2 linked regions of the Sinorhizobium meliloti genome follow. The protein of the gene in region 1 interacts with the protein of each later gene in a pairwise test. Links are inferred from orthologs where the notes say so. Each region holds a gene or a part of one and is shown in the gene's direction. Other genes may lie near its edges.

Evidence for each region. Proteins that work in one complex are often made in the same cells at the same time.
Region 2: the proteins of gyrB (region 1) and gyrA interact in binary tests that used the Escherichia coli proteins (3 or more experiments, as listed by UniProt). The link is inferred for Sinorhizobium meliloti from one-to-one orthologs.

What each region holds. Positions count from the first base shown.
Region 1 is NZ_JAGIOS010000001.1:1,342,966-1,349,046, reverse strand. Bases 1,217-4,277 are described here. They hold gyrB (DNA topoisomerase (ATP-hydrolyzing) subunit B), read left to right. Parts: upstream 1,217-1,559; coding sequence 1,560-3,995; downstream 3,996-4,277. Other genes in these bases: JOH52_RS06395 (nitroreductase family protein), read right to left, coding at 4,095-4,277; JOH52_RS06405 (helix-turn-helix domain-containing protein), read left to right, coding at 1,217-1,425. Outside these bases: mltA (murein transglycosylase A), read left to right, coding at 1-492; JOH52_RS06410 (Smr/MutS family protein), read left to right, coding at 485-1,051; more of JOH52_RS06405, read left to right, coding at 1,048-1,216; more of JOH52_RS06395, read right to left, coding at 4,278-4,691; gabD (NADP-dependent succinate-semialdehyde dehydrogenase), read left to right, coding at 4,859-6,081. UniProt on the Escherichia coli protein: DNA gyrase negatively supercoils closed circular double-stranded DNA in an ATP-dependent manner to maintain chromosomes in an underwound state.
Region 2 is NZ_JAGIOS010000001.1:3,494,263-3,498,887, reverse strand. The notes cover bases 1-3,330. They hold gyrA (DNA gyrase subunit A), read left to right. Parts: upstream 1-334; coding sequence 335-3,130; downstream 3,131-3,330. Other genes in these bases: JOH52_RS17035 (MarC family protein), read right to left, coding at 1-49. Also shown: JOH52_RS17025 (lytic transglycosylase domain-containing protein), read right to left, coding at 3,460-4,473; JOH52_RS17020 (GNAT family N-acetyltransferase), read right to left, coding at 4,520-4,625. UniProt on the Escherichia coli protein: A type II topoisomerase that negatively supercoils closed circular double-stranded (ds) DNA in an ATP-dependent manner to maintain chromosomes in an underwound state.

The sequences.
Region 1 (6,081 bases):
TCCGCCGTCGGGAAACTGTTGATCGATCGCGGCGAGATCGATGCCGCCACCGTGTCGATGGCGAGCATTCGCGCCTGGCTGGCGGCCCATGCCGACAGGGCGGACGAGGTTCTGTGGCACAACCGGTCCTTCATCTTTTTCCGCGAGGCGCCGGTCGAGGAGGAGGGGCTTGGCCCCGTGGCGGCTGCCAAGGTGCCGCTCGAGCCGGGACGCTCGCTTGCGGTCGACCGCCTCATCCACACATTCGGCGTTCCCTTTTATGTCGCGAGCGAAACCCTGACCCATCTCGACGGCGGACATCCCTTCGGTCGCCTGATGCTCGCGCTCGACACCGGTTCAGCCATCGTCGGCCCGGCGCGCGGCGATATCTTCACGGGCTCCGGCGACCAGGCGGGGGAACTCGCGGGTTGCGTGCGCAACGACGCAGAGTTCTTCATTTTCGTACCCCGCGCGGCCTCGGTCCGATATCGCCCGCAGTCCAGCCATGGCTAAGGACAAGAAGCTTTCCACCGAGGACCGCATTCTCTGGGGGAAGGTCGCGCGTTCGGCGCGGCCCATGCCCGGGCGGTTGGAGAATCTCGAGGAGCTGCTGGGCGGGACCGCGGAAATCAAGGCTGTACCCGGCCCGGAGGCGGCGCCTTCCTCGAGCACGCCCGAAAAGGCCGGCAGGGGCTTTTCTCTCAGCCGCGACAAGGCAGAACACCGCCCTCATCACGCGCTGGAGCGGCCGGTCAAACGCAAACTTGCCAAGGGCCGGCTGACGCTCGAGGCGAGGATCGACCTGCACGGCATGATCCAGAGCGAGGCGCACGGATTGCTGCTGCAGTTCCTCCTCAGGGCGCGCGACCGCGGCTTGAGGCATGTCCTCGTCATCACCGGCAAAGGGACGTCGCTCGGCAGCGACGGCGCCCTGAAGCGGGCCGTGCCGCTCTGGTTCTCGCTTCCCGAGTTCCGGCCATTGATATCGTCCTACGAACCGGCAGCCCGCAATCACGGCGGCGAGGGCGCGCTCTATGTGCGGCTGGCGCGTGCGAAGGGAGGCGCATCATGACTCCCTTCGGCGAAGCCGTGCGCGAACTTCGCCGGCGCAAGGGCGTGTCTCAGAAGGAGATGGCGGCGGCGATCGGGGTTTCGCCCGCCTATCTCTCCGCTCTCGAACACGGCAAGCGGGGAGCGCCGAGCTTCGACTTCCTCCAGCGCGTTGCCGGCTATTTCAACGTGATCTGGGACGAGGCCGACGAGCTCTTCCGGATAGCGCATCTTTCAGACCCGAAAGTCGTGCTCGACACGTCCGGCCTTCCGCCCGGTCACACCGCCTTCGCCAACCGTTTGAGCATGGAGATTCGCGGCCTGTCGGCGGAGACGATTCGGGCGCTGGAAGATGTTTTGGAAAAAGCCACATTTCCTGATAAGGACAGGGGATGAAAGCCCCTCCCGGCCGAGATCTTCGCGTCGGGATTTGGAACCATTGGACAAATTTTCTATAGTCCGCGAGGCATCTCGCGCTGTGATTCGCAATGAATCGCGACGTCCGAAAACCTGGAAAGACCTGAGCCCGAATGACCGATATTTCTGAGACCGAAGCCGGCGCAATCGCCGAATATGGTGCCGATTCCATCAAGGTGCTGAAAGGCCTCGATGCCGTGCGCAAGCGCCCGGGCATGTATATCGGTGACACAGACGATGGCTCCGGTCTGCACCACATGGTCTACGAGGTCGTGGACAACGCGATCGACGAGGCGCTTGCCGGCCATGCGGACATCGTGACCGTTACGCTCAATCCCGACGGATCCGTCACGGTGACGGACAACGGCCGCGGCATACCGACGGACATCCACCGGGAAGAGGGCGTCTCGGCGGCGGAAGTCATCATGACGCAGCTTCATGCCGGCGGAAAATTCGACCAGAATTCCTACAAGGTCTCCGGTGGCCTGCACGGCGTCGGCGTTTCGGTCGTCAACGCGCTCTCCGTGTCGCTGAAGCTCAAGATCCGCCGGGCCGGCAAGATCCACGAAATGAGCTTCACCCACGGCGTTGCTGACGGGCCGCTCAAGGTGACGGGCGACGCCGGCGGCGAGACCGGAACCGAGGTCACCTTCACGCCGAGCGAACAGACCTTCTCGAACATCGAGTTCGAGTTCGGCACGCTCGAGCATCGCCTGCGCGAACTCGCCTTCCTGAATTCCGGCGTGCGCATCGTGCTGACCGACAAGCGCCATTCTGACATCCGTCGGGAAGAAATGATGTATGACGGCGGTCTCGAGGCGTTCGTCGCCTATCTCGACCGGGCGAAGAAGCCGCTCGTGCAGAAGCCGGTGTCGATCCGCGGCGAGAAGGACGGCATCACCGTCGAAGTCGCAATGTGGTGGAACGACAGCTATCACGAGAACGTGCTGTGCTTCACCAACAACATTCCGCAGCGCGACGGCGGCACGCATATGGCCGGCTTCCGCGGCGCGCTCACGCGTCAGATCACCTCCTATGCCGATACATCCGGCATCACCAAGAAGGAAAAGGTATCGCTCACGGGCGACGATTGCCGCGAGGGGCTGACGGCTGTGCTGTCGGTGAAGGTTCCCGATCCCAAATTCTCCTCGCAGACCAAGGACAAGCTGGTGTCCTCGGAAGTCCGCCCGGTTGTCGAAAGCCTGGTCAACGAGGCCCTGAGCGTCTGGCTCGAAGAACATCCTTCCGATGCCAAGATTCTCGTGGGCAAGGTCGTGGAGGCGGCCGCCGCGCGCGAAGCCGCGCGCAAGGCACGTGAGTTGACGCGCCGAAAAGGTGCGCTCGACATCTCGTCGCTTCCCGGCAAGCTCGCCGATTGTTCCGAGCGCGACCCGGCCAAATCCGAACTCTTCCTGGTGGAGGGCGACTCGGCAGGCGGTTCGGCCAAGCAGGGCCGCTCGCGTGAAAACCAGGCGATCCTGCCACTGCGCGGCAAGATCCTCAACGTCGAGCGCGCGCGTTTCGACAAGATGCTGTCGAGCCAGGAAATCGGCACGCTGATCACCGCGCTCGGCACATCGATCGGCAAGGACGAGTTCAACGCCGACAAGCTTCGCTATCACAAGATCATCATCATGACGGATGCCGACGTCGACGGGGCCCACATCCGCACGCTGCTGCTCACCTTCTTCTTCCGGCAGATGCCGGAGCTGATCGAGCGCGGCCACCTCTACATCGCCCAGCCGCCGCTTTACAAAGTGGCGCGCGGCAAGTCCGTCCAGTATCTCAAGGACGAGAAGGCGCTCGAAGATTATCTGATCAGCATGGGCCTCGAGGAGGCGTCGCTCGAACTCGCTTCGGGCGAAGTGCGCGTCGGCCAGGACCTTCGCGAGGTCATCAACGACGCGCTGCGCCTGCGCTCGCTGATGGAGGGGCTCCACTCCCGCTACAATCGCTCGGTCGTGGAGCAGGCCGCCATCGCCGGAGCGCTCAACGTGGAACTCAACGGCGAACGCGACGAATATCAGTTGATCGCCGCCGAAGTGGCCCGCCGGCTCGATGTCATCGCCGAGGAGACCGAACGCGGCTGGGAGGCAGCGGTGACGGCGGAAGGCGGGCTGAAGCTCGAGCGCATGGTGCGCGGCGTCAAGGAAGCGGCCGTGCTCGACATGGCGCTGATAGGTTCTTCCGATGCCCGCCATATCGATCAGCTCAAGGCACGGCTGAAGGAGGTCTATGGCGCTCCGCCGGTGCTGCGCCGCCGCGATGGCACGCAGGAGATCAGCGGTCCGCGCGCCCTCCTCGACGCGATCTTCGCCGCCGGCCGCAAGGGGCTCACCATGCAGCGCTACAAGGGCCTGGGCGAAATGAACGCCGAGCAATTGTGGGAGACGACCCTCGATCCGAACGTCCGTTCGCTGCTGCAGGTCAAGGTTACCGATGCGACGGATGCGGACGGTCTGTTCTCGCGCCTGATGGGCGACGAAGTGGAGCCGCGGCGCGACTTCATCCAGGAAAACGCACTGAGCGTCGCCAATCTCGATATCTGACGCGCAAGTGTAGCCGCAGCACTTTGATCATAGCTGCGACGAGAGCAGGGCGGTCCTCCGCCCTGCTCTCGTCTTTACGGAAGCTCGATCGCTCGCGGATCATTCGCCCGTGAAACGTCCTTCGAAGACGAGTTCGCTGACGGGCTTGCGCTGGCTTGGTTTTTCGCGTTCCCGCAGATCGCCCGGCAGGGTGGAAGGATCCGCAATCCTGCCGATCGCGACGGCTGCCTCGACCCGGTAGTGCTCCGGAACGCCGAGCACCTGCATGGCCTTCTCCCTGTCGACCCCCGCCATCGCATGGGCATGCCATCCGGCGAGCTGCGTCTGCAGCGCCAGCGCGAACCAGGACGCTCCCGTGTCGAAGGCGTGCGTATAGGCCGGCCTCAGTTCGCCGGTCGATGTGACCCTGTGGGTCTTCGAAAGGATGATGACCAGGGCAGAGGCGTTTTTCGCCCAGCGCTGGTTGCCCTCGTCGAGCGTCGACAGCAGGCGAGCGAAATGCTCGGTGCCGTGGCGGGCGTAGACGAAGCGCCAGGGCTGAAGATTGCTGGCCGAAGGCGCCCAGCGCGCCGCTTCGAAAAGGGCGAGCAGATCCTTTTCCCCGATCTCCTCGCCGGTAAACGCGCGCGGCGACCAGCGCTCCAGAAAGATCGAGTGGATGGGGTGATCGGCTCTTCTATGGTTGATTTCTGTCACGAACGAACATCCTTATTTCTTGCAGATACGCACCTGTCCGACGCATCGCCATTCCTGCGCGTCAGCTCAATATAGGCGAGAAGGATCCGTAAACGGCAATCATGTGATTGTCGAACCGGCGAAAAAAGTTGTATAAGTTCTGTAGATTTTTTGAGGAAGGACTCGCCATGAATCTGAAAGACCCGTCGCTGTTTCGCCAGGCTGCTCTCGTGGGCGAGACCTGGATCGAAGCCGACCCGAAGAATGCGATCGAGGTGAACAATCCAGCGACCGGCGAAATCATCGGCCGCGTCCCGAAGCTCGGCGCCGCCGATACCCGGACCGCGATCGAGGCCGCGGCGCGGGTGCAGAAGGAATGGGCGGCGAGGACCGCCAAGGAGCGCTCGGCGGTGCTGCGCCGCTGGTTCGAGCTGATGATCGAAAACAAGGACGATCTCGGCCGGATTCTGACGATGGAGCAGGGCAAGCCGCTAGCGGAGGCGACAGGCGAGATCGTCTACGGAGCGAGCTTCATCGAATGGTTCGCGGAAGAGGCGCGGCGTGTCTATGGCGATCTCGTCCCCGGGCATCAGAAGGACAAGCGCATTCTGGTGATGAAGCAGCCGATCGGCGTCGTCGCCGCGATCACGCCGTGGAACTTCCCGAACGCGATGATCACCCGCAAGGCCGGGCCGGCCCTTGCCGCCGGCTGCGCCATGGTCTTGAAGCCGGCAGCGCAGACGCCGTTTTCGGCGATCGCCATCGCCGTGCTCGCCGAGCGCGCGGGCATGCCGAAAGGTCTCTTCAGCGTCATTACCGGCTCCGCGCGCGAGATCGGCGCCGAGATGACTTCGAACCCGACCGTCCGCAAGCTTACCTTTACCGGCTCGACCGAGGTCGGCGCAGAGCTCTACCGCCAGAGCGCGGCAACGATCAAGAAGCTTGGCCTGGAACTCGGCGGCAACGCCCCGTTCATCGTCTTCGATGATGCCGATCTCGATGCGGCGGTCGAAGGCGCGCTGATCGCCAAGTTCCGCAACAATGGCCAGACCTGCGTCTGCGCCAACCGCATCTATGTGCAGGACGGCGTCTACGAGGCCTTCTCCGACAAGCTCGCCCAGGCCGTCGCCAAGCTCAAGACCGGCAACGGCATGGAGGACGGCGTCATCCTCGGACCGCTGATCGACCAGCCGGCGCTGAAAAAGGTCGAGGAGCATGTGGCGGATGCGCTTGCGAAGGGCGCGCGCGTGGTGCAGGGCGGCCGTCGCCATTCACTCGGCGGCACCTTCTACGAGGCGACGGTGCTGGCCGACGTGACCCAGGCGATGGCGGTCGCGCGGGAAGAGACCTTCGGACCGGTAGCGCCGCTCTTCCGCTTCAAGGACGAGTCGGATGTGATCGCACAGGCGAA
Region 2 (4,625 bases), 2.2 Mb from region 1 along the record:
TGACGAGCAGCGTCGTCAGCGCATTGATCAAGAGATCGACGTCGAACATCCGTGTCCCCTTCCGGATTTTACCCCGGCTATTCCCGGTGGTGTGGCCCGCATTGTTAGGCAAGCGGTGCGAGCTTGGAAAGAGCGGGTAGCCAAGCGCAACGCAATGGCTTAAACCAGCGCCATCCCCGAGGCGCGCAGCTTTCCTTGCGAGCTCCTTTCCTTGCCCTAGAAAAGCCTGTTCCTGCGGCAAAAGACTGTTCAAAACACCGGCCGAAAATTGGCGCTCCGAGCCGCATTCGGCTATAAAAAACCGACTGATTCTGAACAAAGATCGTGATCACCATTGACTGAGCAAAGCACCCCCGGCGGCGGAAAAAATCCGCCAGGCATCGAGCCGATTTCCATCATCGAGGAAATGCAGCGGTCGTATCTCGATTACGCCATGAGCGTGATCGTGTCGCGTGCGCTTCCCGATGTGCGCGACGGTCTCAAACCCGTTCACCGCCGCATCCTCTACGGGATGAGCGAGCTCGGCATCGACTGGAACAAGAAATACGTAAAATGCGCCCGCGTCACCGGTGACGTGATGGGTAAATACCATCCGCACGGCAACACGGCGATTTACGATGCGCTCGCACGCATGGCGCAGGACTGGTCTCTGCGGCTGCCGCTGATCGACGGTCAGGGCAACTTCGGCTCCGTCGACGGCGATCCGCCGGCGGCGGAACGTTATACCGAGTGCCGGCTGCAGAAGGCGGCGCATTCGCTGCTGGACGATCTCGACAAGGACACGGTCGATTTCCGCGACAACTATGACGGCACCTTGCACGAGCCCGTCGTCGTCCCGGCAAAGTTCCCGAACCTGCTCGTCAACGGCGCCGGTGGCATCGCCGTCGGCATGGCGACCAATATCCCGCCGCATAACCTCGTAGAGGTGATCGACGGCTGTATCGCCCTGATCGACAATCCCGCGATCGAGCTGCCGGAGCTGATGCAGATCATTCCGGGACCGGATTTTCCGACCGGGGCGCTGATCCTCGGCCGTTCGGGCATCCGTCAGGCCTACGAGACCGGCCGCGGCTCCGTCATCATGCGCGGGCGTGCCCATATCGAGCCTATGCGCGGCGATCGCGAGCAGATCATCATTACCGAGATCCCCTATCAGGTGAACAAGGCGACGATGATCGAGAAGATGGCCGAGCTCGTCCGCGAGAAGCGGATCGAGGGCATCTCCGATCTTCGCGACGAATCCGACCGCCAGGGCTATCGCGTCGTCATCGAACTGAAGCGCGACGCCAACGCCGAAGTGATCCTCAACCAGCTTTACCGCTACACGCCCCTGCAGACCTCCTTCGGCTGCAACATGGTGGCGCTGAACGGCGGCAAGCCGGAGCAGATGACGCTGCTCGACATGCTGCGCGCCTTCGTCTCCTTCCGCGAGGACGTCGTCAGCCGGCGCACGAAATACCTGCTGCGCAAGGCGCGCGAGCGGGCGCATGTGCTGGTCGGTCTCGCGATTGCCGTCGCGAATATCGACGAGGTGATCAAGCTCATCCGCCAGGCGCCGGATCCGCAGACCGCGCGCGAACAGCTGATGGAGCGCCGCTGGCCGGCGCACGACGTCGATGCGCTCATCCGGCTGATCGACGACCCGCGCCACCGGATCAACGACGACGCTACCTATAACCTGTCCGAAGAACAGGCCCGCGCGATCCTCGACCTGCGCCTGCAGCGCCTGACCGCGCTCGGCCGCGACGAGATCGGCGACGAACTCAACAAGATCGGCGAGGAGATCAAGGATTACCTCGACATCCTGTCGTCCCGGCTCCGCATCATGCAGATCGTCAAGAACGAGCTTACCGCGGTCCGGGACGAGTTCGGCACGCCGCGCCGCACCGAGATCGCCGAAGGCGGTCCGGACATGGACGACGAGGACCTGATCGCGCAGGAGGACATGGTGGTGACCGTGTCCCATCTGGGCTACATCAAGCGTGTGCCGCTGACGACCTATCGGGCGCAGCGCCGCGGCGGCAAGGGCCGCTCGGGCATGGCCACCCGCGACGAGGATTTCGTTACCAGGCTGTTCGTCGCCAATACGCACACGCCGGTTCTGTTCTTCTCCTCCCGCGGCATCGTCTACAAGGAGAAGGTCTGGCGGCTTCCGATCGGCACGCCGCAGTCGCGCGGCAAGGCGCTGATCAACATGCTGCCGCTGGAACCCGGCGAGCGCATCACCACGATCATGCCGCTGCCCGAGGACGAGACGACCTGGGAAAACCTCGACGTCATGTTCTCGACGACCCGCGGCACGGTCCGTCGCAACAAGCTCTCCGACTTCGTCCAGGTCAACCGCAACGGCAAGATCGCGATGAAGCTCGAGGAGGAGGGCGACGAGATCCTCTCGGTCGACACCTGCACCGAGTTCGACGACGTGGTGCTCACGACGGCGCTCGGCCAGTGCATCCGCTTCCCCGTCGCCGATGTCCGCGTCTTCGCGGGCCGCAACTCGATCGGCGTTCGCGGCATTTCGCTCGGTGACGGCGACCGGATCATCTCCATGGCCATCGTCGCTCACGTCGAAGCCGAGCCGTGGGAGCGTGCCGCCTATCTGAAGCGATCGGCCGCGGAGCGTCGCGCCTTGACCGGTGAAGAAGAGGAAATCGTGCTTGTCGGCGAGGAGGTCACCAATGGCGGCGAACTCACCAACGAGCGCTACGAGGAACTGAAGGCGCGCGAGCAATTCATCCTGACGGTCTCGATGAAAGGCTTCGGCAAGCGTTCCTCGTCCTATGACTTCCGTACTTCAGGCCGCGGCGGCAAGGGCATTCGCGCCACCGATACCTCGAAGACGGCGGAAATCGGCGAACTCGTCGCCGCCTTCCCGATCGAGCACAACGACCAGATCATGCTCGTTTCCGATGGAGGTCAGCTCATCCGGGTCCCGGTGGAAGGCATTCGCCTGGCGAGCCGCGCCACCAAGGGCGTGACCATTTTCTCCACCGCCAAGGACGAGAAGGTCGTTTCGGTCGAGCGGATCACTGAGCCGGATGGCGACGAGGAGATCGAAGCCGTAGGTGCCGAAGGCGTCATGGCCGAACCGGAGTCGCCGCCGGACACCACGTCGACACCGGACGAGTGATCTAAGCGCAGGAAAGATTTCAAGGCCCGGGGCTATCCAGCGTCGGGCCTTATCATATGTGCAAAGGTCACCCAGAAGGTGCGCTCGGGGTTGGGCTTGAGTTCTTCGAGTGCCGACTGCGCGGCCTACTAGGAAACGTATCCGGGACTGCAATCTCTCCTCGCCCTCATCTCTGTGCTTGTCACAGAGATGAGGGCAGCGCCGCGTCTGCGGCGCGGGGAATGTTCTTTCAGCCCAAGGACTTGGCCTGGCTGGATCCCTGTGACGAGCACAGGGATGAGGAGGTCAAGCACATCCTCGTTCCATCGCTGTATCGGCGAAAGGCGCCGTCAGTTCTTGAAAACGACGCAGGCGCCGCCGCTTTTTCGTATGGCGGCGCAAAGCTGATCGGCTTCGGCGCGCGTCTGCCGGCCGATGCGGGCAGCGTAGCGGCGCCTGGATCCGAAGCTGGCATTACGCTCCCGCACCAGAACCGCCTTTTCGCTGTTGATCGGAGCGGGCAATCTTTTCACGGCATTCAGGAACAGCCGCTGCGCCATGGATTTCTGATAGTGGGCCGAGAGCTGAACGCCCCAGGGCGCCCAGACGGCTTCATCGGCGATAACCAGCTCGCGCAAGCGCCGCGTATTGGCGAGCGCGACGCAGCCATCGAGGAAGCTTTTGTCCTTGTCGAGTTCGATGTTGAGCGACTTCGGTGGATTGTCGCGCCAGTCTTCGACGGAATAGGCGGTGATCGCCAGCACGTAATCCCGCGTTTCATAGGGTAAGCGGTCTTTTTCCAGGAAGCGCTCCAGGCCTGCTTCGCCGGCATTGTAGGCCGCCGCCGCAAAACCGAGATTGCCGTAACGGGACTTGAGCTCGCTCAGATACTCGGCGGATTTGCCCAGCGCCGCCACCGCGTCGAAGCTGTCCGACAGGCCGCGCAGCTTTGCCGTCGCGGGCATGAACTGGGCAATTCCTTCTGCGCCCTTCGGGCTGATGGCGTCCGGCTGGAAAAGGCTTTCGCGCCAGATCAGACGGGCGAAGAAAGCGGCGGGCAGGTCGTTCGCCTTGGCATAATGTTCGATGATGCCGCAGACGTCCCGGGCGAAATTGTCGGGGGTGATGCAGAGACGGAGGAAGGGGTTTTCAGTCGACACCCCCGAGTAGAGGCATTTCCGCGGCGGAGCCGGCGCGTCGGTGCGCGCCTCCGCGGCCCCGGAGTGGCCGGAGACAAAACACATGACCACGGACAATACGGCCGCGGCGACGCGTGCCAGATGTCCTTTCAGGGTGCTCCGGATGCGGCTTGTGCCTGCCTTTTCGTACTCGACCATGCGGCCCTCGGCGACCAACGAGTGCATATAGATAGCATCTTCGTCGCGGACGAGAAATCGGGCTGCAAAGCTTTCAGTCGGGAGAACCGGTGCGCAGGATCAGTTGCATGAAGGTGAGGTCGAGCCAGCGGCCGAATTTCGTGCCGACCTCCTTCATATGGCCGGTCTCGCGAAAACCG